DNA from 2 places in the Dyella sp. 2YAF14 genome. Region 1 is predicted to be linked to the other one. Evidence: predicted binding sites of a transcription regulator. Region 1 holds the regulator's gene; the other holds the start of a gene.
What was found. The regulator FliA, encoded in region 1, starts transcription of late flagellar genes. The targets are predictions, from matches to a motif close to TAAAGTTTNNCNNNCNNNGGCCGATAA.
Positions count from the first base shown of each region.

Region 2: the regulator FliA is predicted to act here: its motif matches at 6,342-6,368, upstream of motA (flagellar motor stator protein MotA).

Region 1 covers NZ_JBFRFH010000005.1:48,345-57,877, reverse strand. The annotation lists gene flhA (flagellar biosynthesis protein FlhA) at 1-1,740, shown strand, start outside; gene flhF (flagellar biosynthesis protein FlhF) at 1,884-3,308, shown strand; gene AB4Y82_RS10105 (nucleotide-binding protein) at 3,305-4,246, shown strand; gene AB4Y82_RS10100 (RNA polymerase sigma factor FliA) at 4,248-5,021, shown strand; gene cheY (chemotaxis response regulator CheY) at 5,150-5,557, shown strand; gene AB4Y82_RS10090 (protein phosphatase CheZ) at 5,554-6,195, shown strand; gene AB4Y82_RS10085 (chemotaxis protein CheA) at 6,199-8,154, shown strand; gene AB4Y82_RS10080 (flagellar motor protein) at 8,156-8,896, shown strand; gene motD (flagellar motor protein MotD) at 8,912-9,533, shown strand, end outside.
Region 2 covers NZ_JBFRFH010000001.1:462,623-472,155, forward strand. The annotation lists gene AB4Y82_RS02220 (tetratricopeptide repeat-containing diguanylate cyclase) at 1-371, opposite strand, end outside; gene AB4Y82_RS02225 (hypothetical protein) at 381-671, opposite strand; gene AB4Y82_RS02230 (SAM-dependent methyltransferase) at 810-1,619, opposite strand; gene AB4Y82_RS02235 (hypothetical protein) at 2,091-2,369, shown strand; gene AB4Y82_RS02240 (zinc-dependent alcohol dehydrogenase family protein) at 2,420-3,415, opposite strand; gene AB4Y82_RS02245 (LysR family transcriptional regulator) at 3,538-4,392, shown strand; gene motB (flagellar motor protein MotB) at 4,405-5,433, opposite strand; gene motA (flagellar motor stator protein MotA) at 5,430-6,299, opposite strand; gene AB4Y82_RS02260 (cytochrome P460 family protein) at 6,647-7,213, shown strand; gene AB4Y82_RS02265 (hypothetical protein) at 7,314-7,664, opposite strand; gene AB4Y82_RS02270 (alpha/beta fold hydrolase) at 7,888-8,940, shown strand; gene AB4Y82_RS02275 (bleomycin resistance protein) at 8,962-9,327, shown strand; gene AB4Y82_RS02280 (transporter) at 9,413-9,533, opposite strand, start outside.

The DNA.
Region 1 (9,533 bases):
AATTTCGCGGTGGGCCTGGTGGTGTTCGCCATCCTCACCATCATCAACTTCGTGGTGGTGACCAAGGGTGCCACCCGCGTGTCCGAAGTGACCGCGCGCTTCACCCTCGATGCGATGCCCGGCAAGCAGATGGCGATCGACGCCGATCTCAATGCCGGCCTGCTCAACCAGGAACAGGCGCGCGACCGTCGCCAGGAAGTGCGCGAGGAAGCGGACTTCTACGGCTCGATGGACGGCGCCTCCAAGTTCGTGCGCGGCGACGCCACCGCCGGCATTTTGATTCTGATCATCAACATCGTCGGCGGCTTCTTCGTCGGCATCTTCCAGCACGGGCTTTCCGCCGGTGAAGCCGCCAAGACTTATACGCTGCTCACCATCGGCGACGGCCTGGTGGCGCAGGTACCGTCGCTGATGCTGTCCATCGCCACCGCGGTGATCGTGACGCGCGTGTCCAAGTCCACCGACATGGGCAAGCAGCTCGTCGGCCAACTGTTCGGCCAGCCGCGTGCGCTCGCCGTGGCGGGCGTGGTGCTGGGCGTGATGGGACTGATCCCGGGCATGCCCAATATCGCCTTCCTGCTGCTGGGCGGCACGTGTGGCGGTGCGGCGTGGCTGATGATCAAGCGCGATCGCGAAGCGGTTGAGCGCGTGGCGAAAGCTGCCGCCGAGGTGCCGCCGCCGGCCGCGCCGACGGAACGTCTCGAACTGGGTTGGGAAGATGTCGCCAGCGTCGATCCGCTGGGCCTGGAAGTAGGTTATCGGCTGATTCCGCTGGTGGACACGCACCAGGGCGGCGAGCTGATGGGCCGCATCAAGTCGGTGCGCCGCAAGCTCTCGCAGGAGCTGGGCTTCCTGGTGCCGCCGGTGCATATCCGCGACAACCTCGATCTTGGTCCCAACACCTATCGCATCAGCCTGATGGGCGTGCCCATGGGCGAGTCCGAGGTGCACAACGATCGGCTGCTCGCGATCAACCCCGGTCGCGTGCAGGAGGGGCTGCAAGGCATCGCCACGCGCGATCCGGCGTTTGGCCTGGAAGCGCTGTGGATCGAACCGGGCCAGCGCGAAACGGCGCAGAGTCTGGGCTACACCGTGGTCGATCCGGCCACCGTGGTCGCCACGCATCTGTCGCACATCCTGCAGAGCCACGCGCACGAACTGCTCGGCCATCAGGACGTGCAGCAGCTGCTCGATCGCCTCGCGCAGACCACGCCCAAGCTGGTGGAAGACCTGGTGCCCAAGCGCCTGTCGCTGGGCGTGGTGGTCAAGGTCATGCAAAACCTGCTGGCCGAGCGGGTGCCGATCCGCAATATGCGTTCCATCGTCGAATCCTTGGCGGAGCACGCCAACCAGAGTCAGGATCCCGGCGCCCTCAGCGCTGCCGTACGCGTGGCGCTCGGTCGCCAGATCGTCCAGGAGATCTCCGGGCTCGGTACCGAGATCCCGGTCATCACGCTGGCGCCGGAGCTGGAGCAGATCCTGCTGGGATCGCTCGCAAATGGCGGCGTAGCGGGCGCCGCGGTGGAGCCAGGCCTCGCCGACCGCCTGCAACAAGGCGTTGCCGACGCTGCGCGCAAGCAGGAAATGAGCGGCGAACCGGCCGTTTTGCTGGTCGCGCCGCAGCTGCGTCCGTGGCTCGCACGCTTCACTCGCCATGTGGCACAGAACCTGCACGTACTGGCTTACAACGAGGTGCCGGACAACCGCCGAGTGCGTTTGGTGCAGGCATTGGGTCGCTGAATCAAGCAGACGAGAGAGGGAATAGGGATGAGTAGCGAGGGCGCAAACATCGAGTCGTTGGCGAATGGGCAGTACGTGCCACGAGGCACGGCCGCGCAGGTTCGCCGCTCGTCCCTCGTCCCTGTTTCGCGGAGCAGCAAGGCATGAAGATCAAGCGTTTCGTGGCCCCGGATATGCGCCAGGCCATGCGTGAAGTGCGCGAAGACCAGGGACCGGATGCGGTGATCCTGTCCACGCGCCGGATGGACGACGGCATCGAGATCATCGCTGCCGTGGATTTCGACGAAGCCCTGGTGCGCGAAGCCGCGCGCCACGGTGCGCCGCTGGAAGTGGAAAACCGCGCACCGGCTGCCGCCGCGTCGCACCGCGATGTGGAAGCCTCCGTTGCACGCCGTGCCGACGTCATGCCGCCGCCGCTGCCGACGGCGAACCGTCACGAGGACGATGGCGTGACCGTGTCGCTCTCGCGTCGCGCCACCGCCTCGCCGCGCATGGAGCCGACGATCGAAACGCTGGGGGCCCGCAAGCCGGCCGCATCGCAGGCCAAGGCGCTGGAAGAAAAATCCGCATCGGTGGAATCTGCGCAGGCCAATGTGGCTGGCGAGGTCACCGCCTCGATTCACCCCTTGCTCGAACGCGCCATGCAGGACACCGCACGCGTACGCGCCGAACTGGGCAGCCTGCGCGACCTGCTGGAAACGCAGCTGTCCAGCCTGATCTGGAACGACCTGGAACGCCGTCAGCCGATGCGCGCCCGCGTGCTGCGCGAAATGACGCGGCTCGGCATCGAACCGGATGTGGCCCGTCAGCTGGTCGGCGAGTTGCCGGTCGAGATCAACGCCGAGCAGGCGCGCTATCTGCCGCTGGGCGTGCTCAGCCGCAGCCTGTCGATCAGCCCGCGCGACCATTCGGAGCGTCGTGGCGTGACTGCGCTGGTCGGTCCCACCGGCGTGGGCAAGACCACCACCATCGCGAAACTCGCCGCGCGTGCGGTGATGCGCAACGGCGCATCGCAGGTCGCGCTGGTCAGCACCGATCACTACCGCATTGGCGCCGCGGCGCAGCTGGAACATTACGGCCGCCTGCTCGGCGTGCGCGTGTATCCCGCCTACGACGCCGACAGCCTGCGCCATGTACTGGAATTGCTGCGCGGCCACCACACCGTGCTGGTGGATACCGCCGGCCTGGCCGGCGGCGATCCGCGCCTGGCCGAACAGCTGGAAGTGCTGGGCAACGGCGGCGATCTGCGCGCCTGCCTGGTGATGGCGGCGAATGCACATGCCTCGTCGCTGGACGAAGCGGTGCGCGCCTACCTGCCGGTCAAGCCGCACGCCTGCATTCTCACCAAACTCGACGAGGCTCCCAGCCTCGGCGGCGCGCTGTCGGTGCTGATCCGTCACCGACTCGCGCTCGACTACGTCACCGATGGACAGCGCGTGCCCGAAGACATCGCCACAGCCGATGCGCGGGTGCTGGTGTGCCGTGCCGCGCAAGTGCTCAAGGGCACGGCGCCGGCCGATGACGTGGTGATGGCGGATCGCTTCGGACTAGCGGTGGCAAGTGCATGAGCGGTGTCTTTGCAATGAACCAGGCGATGGGGTTGGAAAGCATGCTGCGTGCGCTGACCGAACGACATAGCCGACAGGCGCCGGTCCAGGACCAGGCGTATGGATTGAGCGGCTCTGCGCCGCGCAAGCGTTGCCGCGCCATCGCGGTGGCCGGCGGCAAGGGCGGCGTGGGCAAGACCACGGTATCGGTGAACCTGGGCATGGCGCTCGCCGTGCAGGGTCACCAGGTGATCCTGCTCGATGCGGACATGAGCCTGGCCAATATCGACGTGCTGCTCGGCCTCACGCCCACGCGTCATATCGGCCACCTGCTCGACGGCGTCTGCTCGATCGAGGATCTGCTGATGACCGCGCCGCACGGCCTCAAGGTGGTACCGGCCGGTTCGGGCACGCGTCGACTGGCGCAGCTGGGGGCGGGCGAGCACGCGGCGGTGATCCGCGCGTTTGACGATCTGGTGACACCGCCGGACTACCTGGTGGTGGATACCGCCGCAGGACTTTCCGACAACGTGGCGATGTTCGCCGCCGCTGCCGATGACGTGGTGGTGGTGGTGTGCGACGAACCAGCTTCGCTCACCGATGCGTATGCCTTGCTCAAGGTACTCAGCCGCGATTTTGGCGTGCGCCGCTTCCGCATGGTGGCGAACATGGTGCGCAACCTGGGCGAAGCCAGGCAGCTGCATCAGAAACTCGCACGAGTTTGCGATCGCTTCCTCGATGTGGCGCTGGAATTCATGGGCCATGTCCCGCATGACGAACGACTCAAGCAGGCCATCCGTCGCCAGAGCGCGGTGGTGGACCTGTGGCCGTCGAGCCGGTCGGGATTGGCATTCAAGCAATTGGCGGGTGCGGTCGATACATGGGGTGAACCCGAGCGACTGGGCCTGGATCGCATCGCCTTTTTCAGCAGGCAGGCCGCAGTAGCAACGGGGTGGTGACATGAGTGTGGCTTCCGAATATCTGCAGCTGACGCGGCAGAGTGCCGACGAACTGGTTCGCCAGCACGCTCCCTTGGTGCGAAGGATCGCCTATCACCTGATGGGTCGATTGCCGCCCAGCGTGGACGTGAGCGACCTGATTCAGGCCGGCATGATCGGTTTGCTGGAGGCCGCGCGCAATTTCACCACCGGCAAGAATGCGAGCTTCGAGACGTTTGCGGGTATCCGCATCCGTGGCGCGATGCTCGACGAATTGCGGCGCACCGACTGGACCCCACGGTCGGTGCATCGAAAAGTGCGCGAAATGGCGGAGGTTGTTCGTCAGATTGAAATCGAAACCGGTTCTGATGCCGATGACGCCGAAGTGATGCGGCGACTGGGCATGGGCGCCGAGGAATATCACCAGGTGCTGGCCGACGCGGCGAGTGCACGCCTGCTCAGCCTTTCCGCACCGGACGATGCGGATGGTGGCGCAGCGTTCGACGTGGCCGACGGCGACAGCCTGAGCCCGGCGGACAGTGTCGAGCACGAAGGCATGCGCGAGGCCCTGGTGGAAGCCATCGGCGGCCTGCCCGAACGCGAGCAGCTGGTGATGTCCCTGTACTACGAGGAAGAACTGAACCTCAAGGAGATTGGTGCGGTGCTCGGCGTGACTGAATCGCGCGTGTGCCAGATCCACGGCCAGGCCATCGTGCGCTTGCGAGCGCGGATGAGCGGTTGGCATGAGGGGCAGGAGAGGAAGGCTGGAAAACGTAAAGGGGCGAGGGGCGAGTAACAAGGGCGCGAGCCCGGACGGTCGCTGCGCCGATCAGGGTCGAACCGACGTTCGGTCGTTGCGTCCGCGCAATTCGTCCCTCGTCCCTGTTCAACACAAGTCATATCTACGCGCAGCGGAGAAAGCGTTTGGACAAGAATATGAAGATCCTCGTGGTGGACGACTTCTCCACCATGCGGCGCATCGTTCGCAACCTGCTGGTCGAGCTGGGTTTCAGCAACGGCCTGATCCAGGAGGCCGACGATGGCGAGAACGCCCTGACCATGTTGCGCAACAACGCCTTCGACATGGTCGTGACCGACTGGAACATGCCCAACATGACGGGCATCGACCTGTTGCGCGCGATCCGCGCCGAGCCCTCGCTGAAGGGCATGCCGGTACTCATGGTGACCGCCGAGAACAACCGCGACCAGATCATTGCCGCCGCCCAGGCCGGCGTGAACGGCTACATCGTCAAGCCGTTCACCGCCGCGACCCTGCAGGAAAAGCTGAGCAAGATCTTCGAACGTCTGGCCGCCAGCGGAGCCACCGCATGAACGCACAAGTTTCCCTGATGGCCGGCGAAGCGATGCCGCCTGAACTGCATGACCTGCTCAACAGCGCTGATGGTGCTGCCTTTGAAAAGGCCCTCGACGCGCTGGTGCGCGAGCGCGAACAGCGCGTGTTCCGCGCACTCGGCCTGCTTGCGCGCGATCTGCACGATGCGGTGCGCCGCCTCGGCGGCGACCTCGCCCAGGAAGGCGTGCCGGGCAGCGTCGCCGATGCACGCAAGCACCTGGAAGACGTGCTGGAAATGAGCTCGCAGGCCGCGCATCGCTCGCTCGATTTCGTCGAGCGCATGCGTCCGCAGGCCGACGCGCTGGCCGAGAACGCCGGTGCCGTGATCGATGGCACCACTGAAGGCGAAGTTGCGCATGTGCTGGCGACGCAGTCGCAGGCGTTCGCCCATGCTTGCCGCGATGGCCTCGCCGATTTCGTGGTCGCGCAGTCGTGGCAGGACCTTTCGGGTCAGCGCATCAAGAAGGTGGTGAATTTCATCGGCAGCGTGGAGAACTCGCTGCTGGAACTGGTGAGCCTCACCGGCGCGCTGGCGTCGGGCGAAGCCGCCGCCGGCCCGGTCAAAGTCACCAGCCAGGATGAGGCGGATCGTCTGTTGAGCGAATTCGGTTTCTGATCGATGGATCCCTCGTTCGACAACGAGTTGCGCGACGATTTCCTGGTGGAAGCCGGGGAACTGGTGCAGCGCCTGGGCGATCAGCTGATCGGGCTGGAGGCCTCGCCGCGCGACGCCGAACTGTTGAACGCGGTGTTCCGCGCGTTCCACACGGTGAAGGGCGGCGCGGGCTTTCTTGCGATCGAGCCGATGGTGCAGCTGTGCCATCACGCCGAGGATCTGCTCAACGTGGCGCGCAACGGGCAGTTGCTGCTCGATGCCAGCCGCATGGATGCGCTGCTGGAAGCGTTGGATCTGCTCAACGACATGATGGCGGCGCTGGCCGGCGGCACGGCGATGGCGATGCCGCCCGCTGGCCTGCTGCAACGCCTGACGCCGGGCAAGGCCGCTGCACCGGCGCCCAAGCCGGTGGCCGCGCCGGTAGCGCCGCCGCCGAGCGACGGCACGATCGACGATTCCGAATTCGAGGCCCTGCTCGACAGCCTCTACGGGAACAGCGGCGCACCGGGTGCGCCCGCGGCGGTGGCCGAATCGGGCAGCATTTCCGACGACGAATTCGAAGCCTTGCTGGACAACCTGCATGGCAAGGGCGGCCAGCCTGGCGCGACGACGAACGCGGCCGTCGCATCGTCAACCGCAGGCACGATCTCGGACGACGAGTTCGAATCGCTGCTCGACAATCTTCACGGCAAGGGCGGACTACCGGGCGCGAGCGCGCCGGCATCCGCTCCTGCCCCCGCACCTGCTCCCGCCGCCGCACCGGCTAAGCAGGCGGCGCCGGCGCCCGAAAACACCGTGCGCGTGGACACCGCCCGCCTCGACGCCCTGGTGCACCGCGCCGGTGAGCTGGTGCTGGTGCGCAACCGACTGCTGAGCCTGGCGGCCAAGACCGGCGATGAAACGCTCGAGCTGGCCGCCACCGAACTCGATCGCGTGGCCGATGCCTTGCAGAACGCCGTGCTCGGCATGCGCATGCAGCCGGTGGGCCGCTTGTTCCAGCGCTTTCCGCGCATCGTGCGCGATCTTTCGCGCCAGCTCGGCAAGGAAGTGGAACTGATCCAGGAAGGCGAGGGCACCGATCTCGATCGCAGCCTGGTCGAAGCGCTCGCCGATCCGATGGTGCACCTGATCCGCAACGCGCTCGATCACGGCGTGGAAATGCCGGACGAACGCGAACGCGCCGGCAAGCCGCGCAAGGGCAAGGTCACGCTGGGCGCGAGCCAGCGCGGTGAGCGCATCGTGATCACCGTGTCCGACGACGGGCGCGGCATGAATCCCGAGATCCTGCGCCGCAAGGCGGTGGAGAAGGGGGTGATGGATGAGGCGCAGGCTTCGCGCCTCACCGAGAACGAATGCTACGAAATTATTTTCCGCCCTGGCTTCAGCACGGCCGCCACCGTCTCCGACATCTCCGGTCGCGGCGTGGGCATGGACGTGGTGAAGACGCGCGTGGTGGAGCTGGGCGGCACCTTGTCGGTGCGCTCGCAGCTGGGCAAAGGCAGCACGCTGGAGCTGGCCGTGCCGCTGACGCTGGCGATCCAGCGCGTACTGATGGTGCGCGTGGGCTCGCGTCTGCTTGCGCTGCCGCTGAGCAATGTCGATGAAGTGTTCGAACTGGCCTCGGGGCAGCAACAGCAACTGGACGGGCGTGCGGTGGCTTCGCATCGCGGCCGCGCGCTCGCGCTGGCCAACCTTGGCGGCTGGATCGGTGTGGACGCTGCGCCGGGTCGCCACGTAGTGGTGCTGCACATCGGCCATATGCGCCTGGGCTGCCTGGTGCATGAAGTGCTTGGCCGCGAAGACGTGATGGTGAAACCGCTCGGCCCCCTGTTCGAAGGCGTGCCCGCCGTGGCGGGCGCCACCGTTACCGGCGACGGCCGTCTTGCGCTGGTGATGGATCTTGCCGGCTTGTCCGGCAGCGACGGTCAACTCCTCCCATCCCTCCGAGTGAATACCTGACATGGATCTGGTAAGTCTCATCGGGACGATCCTGGCCTTCGTGGTCGTGATCGTCGGCACCATCCTCAAGGGTTCCAGCGTGGAAGCGCTGTGGAATCCGGCGGCGTTCGTGATCGTGTTCATGGGCACCATCGCGGCACTGCTCGTGCAGAACTCCGGCAAGGTGCTCAAGCACGCGATGTCGATGTTCCCGCTGGTGTACAAGCCGCCGCAGCACCAGCCATCGGATCTGATCAGCCGCATCGTGGGCTGGAGCGAAATTTCGCGTCGCCAGGGCCTGCTGGGCCTGGAGCCGCAGATCGACGCGGAAAACGACACCTTCGTGCGCAAAGGCCTGCAGCTGCTGGTCGACGGCAGCGAGCCCGAGGCCATCCGCGGCGTGCTCGAAGTCGAAGTGGGCGCGCGCGAACACCATGATCTGGCCGGCGCGAAAGTGTTCGAGCAGGCAGGCATCTTCTCGCCGACCATGGGCATCATCGGCGCGGTGATGGGCCTGATGGCGGTGATGCAGAATCTGGCCGATCCGAGCAAGCTGGGCCACGGCATTGCCGCCGCGTTCGTGGCGACGATCTACGGCGTGGCGCTGGCCAACTTGTGGATGCTGCCGATGTCGGCGCGCCTGAAGGCGCTGATCCACAAGCAGACGCAGATGCGCGAAATCCTCATCGAAGGCCTCGTCTCCATCGCCGAGGGCGCCAACCCTCGCCAGATCGAAGCGAAGCTCCAGGGTTACCTGGCGTAACGGAGGCGCAGCGTTGTGGCCAGGAAGAAGAAACACCACGAAGACCACGTCAATCACGAGGCCTGGGCCATTCCCTACGCCGACCTGATGACGCTGCTGCTCGCCTTCTTCGTGGTGATGTACGCGGTCTCGGTGGTGAACGAAGGCAAGTACCGCGTGATGTCCAACTCCATCATCGAGGCGTTCAATGGCTCCAGCCACGTGATCGCGCCGATGCCGCAGACGCGTGCGCAGCCGCACAATGTCGATCCGGCGATTGCCTCGCCGGGGAGCCAGCCGGGCGCGGCGACCATCCCGGTAAGCGTGCCCATTCCGGGACGTCCGCAGATGGTGCGCGCCGTGGATACCCGTGCCGCCTCGCCGGTGGAGGAGAAGCGCAATCTCGAAGTGATCCGCGACCAGGTGGTGCGCGCGCTGCAGCCCTTGATCGACAAGCAGATGGTGATCGTGCGCAAGACCACCTCGTGGCTGGAAGTGGAGCTGCGTACCGACATCCTGTTCCCCAGCGGCGTGGCGAAACTGTCGCCGGAAGCCAACGAAGTGCTCAACAGCATGGCCTCGATCCTCAAGCCATTCCCCAATACGGTGCGCATCGAGGGCTATACCGACGACAGGCCGATCAACACCGCGATGTATC
Region 2 (9,533 bases), on a different contig from region 1:
CTGTTGATCCCCAGGTTGTGCATCAGCAAGGCCGACGCCTTGGCTTTGAGCACCGCATCGCCCGAGTGATCGATGACATCGCGCAGCATGTCATTGGCCTTGGCCGCATCACCCTCAAACGCCGTCTGCCACGCTTCGAGATAACGCAGATACCAATGCTGCTGTGGCGCCAGCGACGATGCCTCGCCGCGAATCTGCGCCAGCATCTGTAGAAACCGCGGATGGTCGCTGGTGCGCACCCGTTCGGTCTGTTGCAGGAACGCGGCGGGATCAGCGATCTGCGCCGACGCTTGTGCCACGTCGATCAGCACGCAGAAGGCCAGGCCCGCCAAAGCGAGCCATGGCCAACTGCGGTGCCACGAACGCGGCATGCTGCTCGCCTAGCCTTTGGGCGTCGCCGTACGTTCCGGCTGGGCCGGGTCGAGCGGCTCCCCTTCGTCCTCGCGTTCCGGCTCGTCGCCTTCGGGGAACGTCTGGGAACTCTGCGTCACATGCATGACCCGCTTCCCCAGCTCCTGCGACAGCCAGCCACTGTCGCCGGACGCCACCGCCGCCATGAGCGCTTCAGATGCTTCGGCCGCTTCCAGCGTGGCGTTCAATTCATCAGCCGAGGCGTGACGCAGCGTAGCGTCCTGGCCAATGGCCTCCAGCCAATCCATCGTGTCAGTCATACGTTTCCCCCGGTTTTCTTCCGATGATGGTCTTGCAACTGCCTGTCGGATTCTGCGTCCCACAGCACGCAGCACCCGCCAGCACCCTGTCATCGCACCCCGCGCCCTTCCCGCGTGGCATGCGACTACTGTATCCCGTCAGGCCGGTAAACCGGCCTTTTCCAATTCGTCCAGCGCCGCCAGGCGTGCCTGGATGGCCAGGTTTGGCTTGAGCTTTTCCGCGGGCGGCAGCACCACGGTTTCCTCGGCCGGCAATTCGATATGAGGCAGCTCCCGCAATGGGACGCGCCGTATGCGCGGTTGCTGGATCGGCAAGGTCGCTGCGCGATAAACGATCACCTCGTGGTCCAGCGGATAGTGCTCGCTGAGCAGTTCCACCAGCACCTGCCGATAGGCCGAACCGGTCTGGAAGCGCGCCAGCGAACGATCTCCCACCAGGCCCACCTGCCACAGCACCAGGTAGCAGGTCGGGTCGATGCGGCGTTCAAACAGCAGCAACTGGCTGGCCTCGTAATGCTGGCAGCCGAACCGGCCCGGGTCGATGCCGAGATCCGCATACAAGCAGTCCTCGGCAGAAATGCCCGGCTCCATATGGGCCGCATACCCTTCGGCGCGCGCCGCTTCGATGGCCTTGTGCGGCGACCACGCGAAGATGCCGGGATGCCCATAGAACACGCCGCAGACGCGCTTGCCGGCACGCACTTCGGCCATCATCAGGTCGACCCATTGCCGGTACGTGGTCAGGCGCGACTTGCCTTCCTGGTAGTAGGACTGAAGGCTGCGTACGTCCGGATGCATGCGCTGCAGCCACATCTCCACGATGCCGTCGGAGACACCGGCAAACACCACGTCCGCCTGCGCGATATGACTGCGCGCCAGAGGCGTCAGGTGCGAACCCAGGGTCATGCCCAGGCCTACACAAGCCAGGCTGCCACGATGTCCTTCCATAGGGGGCTGAGTCGCAGGATTTGTCATCGCGTGATAGTAGGGCAATTCTGTGACGCTGCGCACGCCAAGAGGCATATGACAAACAGAAAAGCCCCTCTTCTGCGTACGTCATCGAACCAGGTCCTGGCGACGCCACGGTCTTCACCATACGCTGCTGCAAAACGGCTCCCCACGGCCGTTCGCGAGAACGGGCCGACAGCTGTCCGAAAGAAAAGCTGTCGCGTCTTCGTCGTCGGCAGCGTCCTTGCTGCGGCCTTCGCCAGATGGCCGAGGTCGCGGCGGCGGCCTCGCTGATCCGGCCTTCCGTACGGTAACCGGGCGGCGTGGCAGCACCATGGAGAGCGCACTATCGCGGAGAGATTTGGGGCGTTTTTGCCGCCGCGCCCCTATACATGCGCAGTCATGAAATCGTCGCTTGCAGTCCCGCCGGGCACCCGGCAAGCTTCCTCGTTTCCCCAAACCGGAAGTGTCATGTCCTCACAAGAAAACATCCTCCAGATCATGCCCGCCACGGGTTGGGTTGCCGTGTTCGACGAAGACGGCGACGAGAGCGCCGAGGCGCTGGTGTGTTTCGCGCTGGTGGAGTCGGTGCGCAACGGCAGCACGCAGCGTGACGTGCGCCCGATGCTGGCCAACGGCAAGCAGGTGAGCTTTGCCGATGCGGCGCCCAATTTCCTGCGCGTCGAAGAACTCGAAACCTTCGAGGACGAAGGCGAGGAAGAGGAAGACGAGGAAGACGGCGAGGAGTAATCCTCTTCGGTTCACCCTGGAACGGCCGGCACTCGCCGGCCGTTTTCGTTTCAGGGCGCGACGTCGATCACCACTTTGCCGCGTGCCTCGCGCCGCTCGATCAGGGCATGGGCGTCGGCGACCGTGTCGAGGTTGAAGTGCCGTGGATCAACGAACGGTACGATCTTTCCCGTCTCGGCAAGGCGAGTGATCTCGCGCAGGATCCCGCCGTGATGCTCGCGGCCTTCGCCGCTCAGCAGCGGCAACAGCGTGAACACGCCCGAGTACGTGCCGGCCCGAAACGACAACGGCGCCAGCGCGTGCGTGCCCCAACCGAGCGCGCTCACCACATGGCCAAAGCGTTTGACAGCCTTGAACGAGGCATCCAGCCCCTCGCCGCCCACGGTGTCGTAGACCAGGTCAAAACCGCGGCCCTGGGCATGCTCGGCCACGTAGCGCTCCACCGGCGTGCCGCGTTCGATGGGCGTCGCCCCCCAGACGCGGATCTGCGCGGCCTTCGACGCCGAGTCAACGGCGGCCACTGTCGCACCGAATGCGCGCGCCAGCTGGATGACGGCATGGCCCACGCCGCCGGCGCCCTGCACGAGCACATGCTGCCCTGCTTTCAGCTGGGCGCGATCGATCAGACCTTCCCATGCGGTGATGAAGGCCAACGGCAAGGACGCCGCCTCGCGCATGGTGAAGTGGGCCGGCTTAGGCGCCAGCAGGCGCGCATCCACCGCGGCGTACTCGGCCAGCGAACCCTGCACGCCGCCCACGCCTCCCGTCATGCCATAGACCTCCTCGCCTGCGCGAAACGCGCTGACGCCCGGCCCGACACTCTCCACCACGCCCGCCATGTCGATTCCAAGGATCGCCGGCAGCGGGTGCCGCGCGTGCTCGGCCTTGCCGTCGCGGATCTTCAGGTCCAGCGGATTGACCGCACTGGCCAGGATACGCACCAACACCTGCCCCTCGCCGGGATTGGGCCGCGCGATGGCCGTGCGGCGGAAGGTTGGGCCGTGCTGCTCCAGCACAGCGGCCTGCATGGACGGGTTTGCATTCATGGCCAAGGCCTCTCGTTCGGATGCGTCCAAGCTACGCCAGTCCAAATTGCATGAAAACTAAATAAATCGCATGCTATCCATGCAACTTTGCATGGCACACTCAACGGGCGGGGAACACGACGATGGAGTGGAGCGACCTGCGCATTTTCCTCGCGATCGCCCGCGAGGGCACGTTGGGCGCCGCGGCGCGCACGCTGGGACAAACCCAGCCCACCATGGGCCGGCGCTTGCGCGCCCTGGAAGCGGCGATCGGCCAGACCCTGTTCCAGCGGACCAGCGATGGTTTTGTACTCACCGAGGAAGGCCTACTGGTATGCCGGCACGCCGAGCGCATGGAACAGGAAGTACTCAGTTTCCAGCGCGAACTGGCCGGCCAGCAGCAGGAGCTCGATGGCCTGCTGCGCATCACGTCTTCCGATTGGTTCGGCGCCCAGGTGTTGGCGCCCGTACTCGCCGAGTTCGCGCAGCAACATCCGCGCGTCACGGTGGAACTGCTCACGGACACCCGCCAGCTCAGCCTGGCGCGCCGCGAAGCGGATCTCGCCTTTCGCATCAAGCCATTCGACGAGCCCGACGTGGTCTCGCGAAAACTGTTGCGCATGCACTATGGCGTCTATCTGCACAAAGGCGCGCGCAAACCGAAAGTCGGCGACGGCAAGGGCGCATCTCTGATCACCATGGACCAGGCGTTCGGCGAGCTGCCCGACGTGAGCTGGCTGCGCGCACAGTTTCCCAACGCCAGCGTCGCCTTCCGCAGCAACGCCCGCGACGTGCACGCACGCCTGTGTGCCAGCGGCGCCGGCCTGGCGGTGTTGCCGCGGCCGCTGGGCGATGCCACGCCAGGCATCGAACGCCTGCCGATGAAAGAAGAACCACCCACGCGCGATACCTGGATCGGCTATCACCGCGATCTGCGGCGACTGGCACGATTGCGCGCCCTGCTCGATCTGGTCATCGATCGGCTGGCCAGCGATTAAGCCGGGCACGCCTCACGGCGAGTCGGCGTGAACCTCTGCAGCAGCACCTGCGTTGCCACCGGCGGCGCCCGTTCCCGATACGGCAATGATGGCCGGTTTCGCCGGCACGATGGATGCCATCGCGGGCAGCAACGCAGGCGCGTTGTGTTCGACGCCAGCGCTTTCCTGCGACAGCGAGGCGGCCTCCGCCTGCCGATTCATCACGATGATGCTGATGCGACGGTTGATCGGGTCGCCGGGGTTCACGCGATCGAATGGCACCGAGGCGGCCAGTCCGACCACGCGTGCGATTTTTTCTTCGCTGAGGCCGCCGGAGAGCAAGGCGCGCCGCGCCGCGTTGGCGCGATCGGCGGACAACTCCCAGTTGCTGTATTGATGATCGCTGCTGTACGGGGCGTCGTCGGTGTGACCGGAGAGGCTGATGCGATTGGGCACGCGATTGATGAAGCCGGCGAGCTCCTGCAGGATCGTCGTGGTGTAGGGCCGCAGTTGTGCGCTGCCCAGGTCGAACATCGGGCGATTCTGCTTGTCCACAATTTGCACGCGCAGACCTTCAGGCGTGATGTCGAGCAGCAACTGATCCTTGAACGGCGCCAGCGCCTGGCTCTTCTCGATCGCCGCCTCCAGCTGCTGCATCAACTCTTCCAGCCGCGCGCGTTCCTGCTTGCGCGCTTCCTTTTCGATTTCTTTGGGATCGGCGCTCGCCGCCGCTGCGCCCTGGCGATCCTTGCCTGGCCCATGCGGCAAATCCAGCGCACCACCGGCCTTGATCATGCTGGTGCTGGCGCCGCCCGGCCCCATCTGGCCCGGCGGGGCCATGGTGGCCGTGCCCTGCAGCATGCTGGGGTTCTTGAAGTATTCGGAGATGGCCGCGCGCTGCTCGCGCGTGCCCGCGCCGATCAGCCACATGACCAGAAAGAACGCCATCATCGCGGTGACAAAGTCGGCATAGGCGACCTTCCAGGCGCCACCATGATGGCCATGCCCGTGCCGCTTTTTGCGGCGTATGACGATCAGCGGTGGTTCGCCCTGCTCGCTCACGTGGCCGCCTTGGCGCGCGGCGACTTGAGATGTTCCTCCAGATCCTGGAAGCGCGGCCGGGTGTTGGTCGCCAGCGACTTGCGCGCAAACTCCACCGCCACCTTGGGGTTGTAGCCGCGCAGATTCGCCAGCAGTGCAATCTTCACGCACTCGAAGGCGCGGCCATCCTCCTGCACCCGGTTTTCCATCGCTGCGCCCAACGGGCCGATGAAGCCGTAGCAGAGCAGGATGCCAAGAAAGGTGCCGACCAGCGCGCCGGCGATATGCATGCCGATGCGCGAGGTGTCGCCATCGAGCTGTCCCATGGTGGTGACGATGCCCAGCACCGCCGCCACGATGCCAAAGCCGGGCAACGCATCGGCGAGCTTGGTCACCGCCAGCGCAGGCGCCACCGCTTCGTGATGATGGGTTTCCAGCTCCACTTCCAGCAATTGTTCGAGCTCATGCGGATTCATGCTGCCGCCCACCATCAGGCGCAGGCAATCGGTGGTGAACTCGATCAGGTGATGCTCGCGCTGCAGGCGCGGATAGGCGGAAAACAGCGGGCTCGCTTGCGGATCCTCGATGTGCTCCTCCACGCCGAGCAAGCCTTCTTTGCGGATCAGGCTGAACAGCTCGTAGAGCATCGACAGCAGATCCACATAGTCCTGCTTGTTGTACTTGGGCCCTTTCAGCAGCCCGCCCACATCACGCAATGCGGCCTTGACCACCTTGGACGAATTGGCCGAAAGAAACGCACCCAGCGCGCCGCCGCCGATGATCAGCAGCTCATACGGTTGCCATAAGGCAAGGATCTGGCCGTGCGACAGCACAAAGCCGCCGAGCACGCACGCGAGCACCACTACTGCACCGACCAGTACCAACATTTTCGCTCCGGGATACGGAGCCAATCACTCCGCGCTCACGTTTTATCGGCGCAGCTCCACGGAAGTTTAGAAAACGCTTTCATCCCATCGCCGCCCATGGGCGGTCTTCACGTCGACTTCCGCCTGCGCGCCCACCATGGCGAAACCTGGGCCACCGCGGATGGCCCTTGTGAAGTCGGCGTCGAGCAGACGCAGGGGCGTTTCGAAGATGAAACATGCTCAGGCCTCGATGCCAGGCATCGACACCTTCGTCTGATGGATTTACGCATCGCGATGATTTGTGATCCTGCCGATGAACTGACGTCCGCAGACCACGCGCGTCCACGACAACCATGCGAGGAGTAGCCATGAAGCGCACAAGCAAGCTCGCCATTGCGACCACCGCCGTCATGCTGGTGGTATTGGGTGGATCGGCCCTGTATGCGCAGGACAAGGCCAAAGCCGGCGTCAGCATCAAAGACAAGTACTCGCTCGTGTCGCCCAGCGGTGTCGCCTTCGCCGACTTCAAGGGCTATGAAGACTGGTCCGTGGTCTCCTCCGCACGTACCGACGAAGTGCTCAAGGTGATCGTCGCCAACCCGATCATGATCCAGGCCTACAAATCGGGCATCCCCGGCAATGGCAAACCCTTCCCCGAGGGTTCCAAGATCGCCAAGCTGCAGTGGAAGTTCAAGAAGAGCACCGAAGCCCCGTTTGCCGTGGACGTGCCAGACGTCTTCACCCAGGCTTTCGTCATCGAGAAAGACAGCAAGCGATTCCCCAAGAGCGCCGGCTGGGGCTATGCGCTGTTCGATTTCGACGCAACCACCAGCACCTTCACAGCCGACCCCACCGGTGTCTCCGATTGCGGCCACACCTGCCACGTAAAAGTGTCCGCCAAGGATCACATCTTCCATCCGTATCAGATGCGTTGAATCGCACCGGGGGCAGATAGAACCATGCAGCGCGCGTTGATGCGCGCTGCTGGGGTCACGCCATCGATTCCCCGAGCCTTCCTCAAACGGAAAGCGCCGCTTACGCTCGAAACGACCCACGCAACGCTTCGCGCATATATCGGACAAACGACGTTGTCTTGCGCAGCACGGCGCCTAGTGGATCATCAGACACGTAGGCTGTCCGAAAGAACTCCAGCAACGGGTCGCGCGAGATCACCAGCGCGACAATCAACTGCATTTCCAGCAGCGCGAGAAAAACGTCGATGCCAACGGAGTCGATACAGATCGCCGTGGGTACGGCTTCGGGGTGGCATAGGAGGGCCAACACCACGGCGGTAGTCGCCACGCCAATCAGCCATTTCCCTAGATCTTTGCGCCACTCGGCGGCCAGCGCTTCCGGGGTAAACCACGGCGGATCCAGCCAGGCCATATCCCTTCCCTGTTGGCAGCTAAGCGTGGGGCAAACGGCCCTCTCCCAGCGCCAGCATGGAGGCACTCGGCCGGCTACAAAAGGGGGCCGGGTCGTTTTGTATCCCAATGTATCGACAGGCTTGTCTGGTACACGAACTTTCAATTCCCCCGCGCCTCCACACAGAGCAGACACAGGGACATGGTCTTCTATGTGGGCACACCAACCCGCAGGGAGATGTTTCATGTCGGATCAGATCAATCAGCAGCGCCGGACCTTCCTGGGAGCAACGGCCATGGGACTTGCGATCGCCCCATTCGGCCTCGCGTCGCTCGCCAGTGCGCAGACGGCCAAACCGGCTGACACCACGGTCAAGCACAGCGTCACGGGCGGCCACACATCATTCAAGCCGCTGAAGCGCGTGAAGGCCGGCGTACTGGATGTGGCCTATGCGGAAGACGGCCCGGCCAACGGCAAGCCCGTGCTGCTCCTGCATGGCTGGCCATATGACATCTACAGCTTTGTCGATGTGGCGCCCATCCTCGCTGCCGCTGGTTATCGCGTGATCGTTCCCTACCTGCGCGGCTACGGTGACACGCATTTTCTCTCGGCGGACACCAAGCGCAATGGCCAGCAGGCCGCACTCGCCGTCGATGCCATCGCGCTGCTGGATGCGCTCAAGATCGACCAGGCCGTCGTCGCCGGTTTTGACTGGGGCGCCCGCACGGCGGACATCCTGGCTGCGCTGTGGCCGGCGCGCTGCAAGGCGCTGGTATCGGTCAGCGGTTATCTGATCGGCAGCCAGGAACTCAACCGCGCGCCGCTGCCGCCCAAGGCCGAGCTGCAGTGGTGGTATCAGTACTACTTCGCCACCGAGCGCGGCGAAGCCGGCTACGCCAAGTACACGCACGATTTCGCCCGCCTCATCTGGCAACAGGCATCGCCGCAATGGGCGTTCGACGATGCGACTTTCGCGCGCTCGGCCACGGCGTTCGACAATCCCGACCAGGTGGCCGTGGCCATCCACAACTACCGCTGGCGTCTGGGCCTGGCCGAAGGTGAGGCGCAGTATGACGCGGTGGAAAAGAAACTCGCCGCGCTGCCCACCATCGGCGTGCCGACGATCACGCTGGAAGGCGACGCCAACGGCGCACCGCACCCTGACCCGAGCGCGTACGCCAAGAAGTTCACAGGCAAGTACGAGCACCGCCTAGTCACCGGCGGTATCGGCCACAACCTGCCACAGGAAGCACCCGAAGCATTCGCCAAGGCCGTGATCGACGCCGATCATCTGTAAGCCATCGCCAAGGAGCGAGCCATGCCTGAGATCATCGCGTCCACCTTCGTGCTGGCCGTCAACGATCTGGAGATATCGCGACGTTTCTACATCGACAAGCTGGGCTTCGAAGAAAGCCTGCGCGTCGATGGCTGGTCCTTCCTGCAACGCGGCGCCTGCCGCCTGCGCATCGGCGATTGCCCGGACGCACAACCTATCTCGCAGTGCCAGGATCACTCCTGGTTTGCCTATCTGCACGTGAGCGATGCCACCGCCCTTTATCGGGAAGTGCTGTCGAAGCACGTGCCGATCTGGCATGCGCTGGACGACAAGCCATGGGGCATGCGCGAGTTCGCTATCGTGACGCCCGATGGTCACCGCATCGTATTCGGTGAACCAGTTCGCTGAGTGCTCGCACGCTAAGCGACAGCGCGGCGACCGGCTGGATCGCATTCATCCCATGAGGATCTCGCCGCTCTGGTTGTCAGTCGGCTTACTGCGGAAACAGCAAGGTCACTACTGCGCGATAACCCCAGCCGTGCGGACTGGCGGCGCTGCTGGCCACCCAGTAGCGCACGCCGCCGGTAAAGCTCACCGGCAGCCTGCCCATCCTG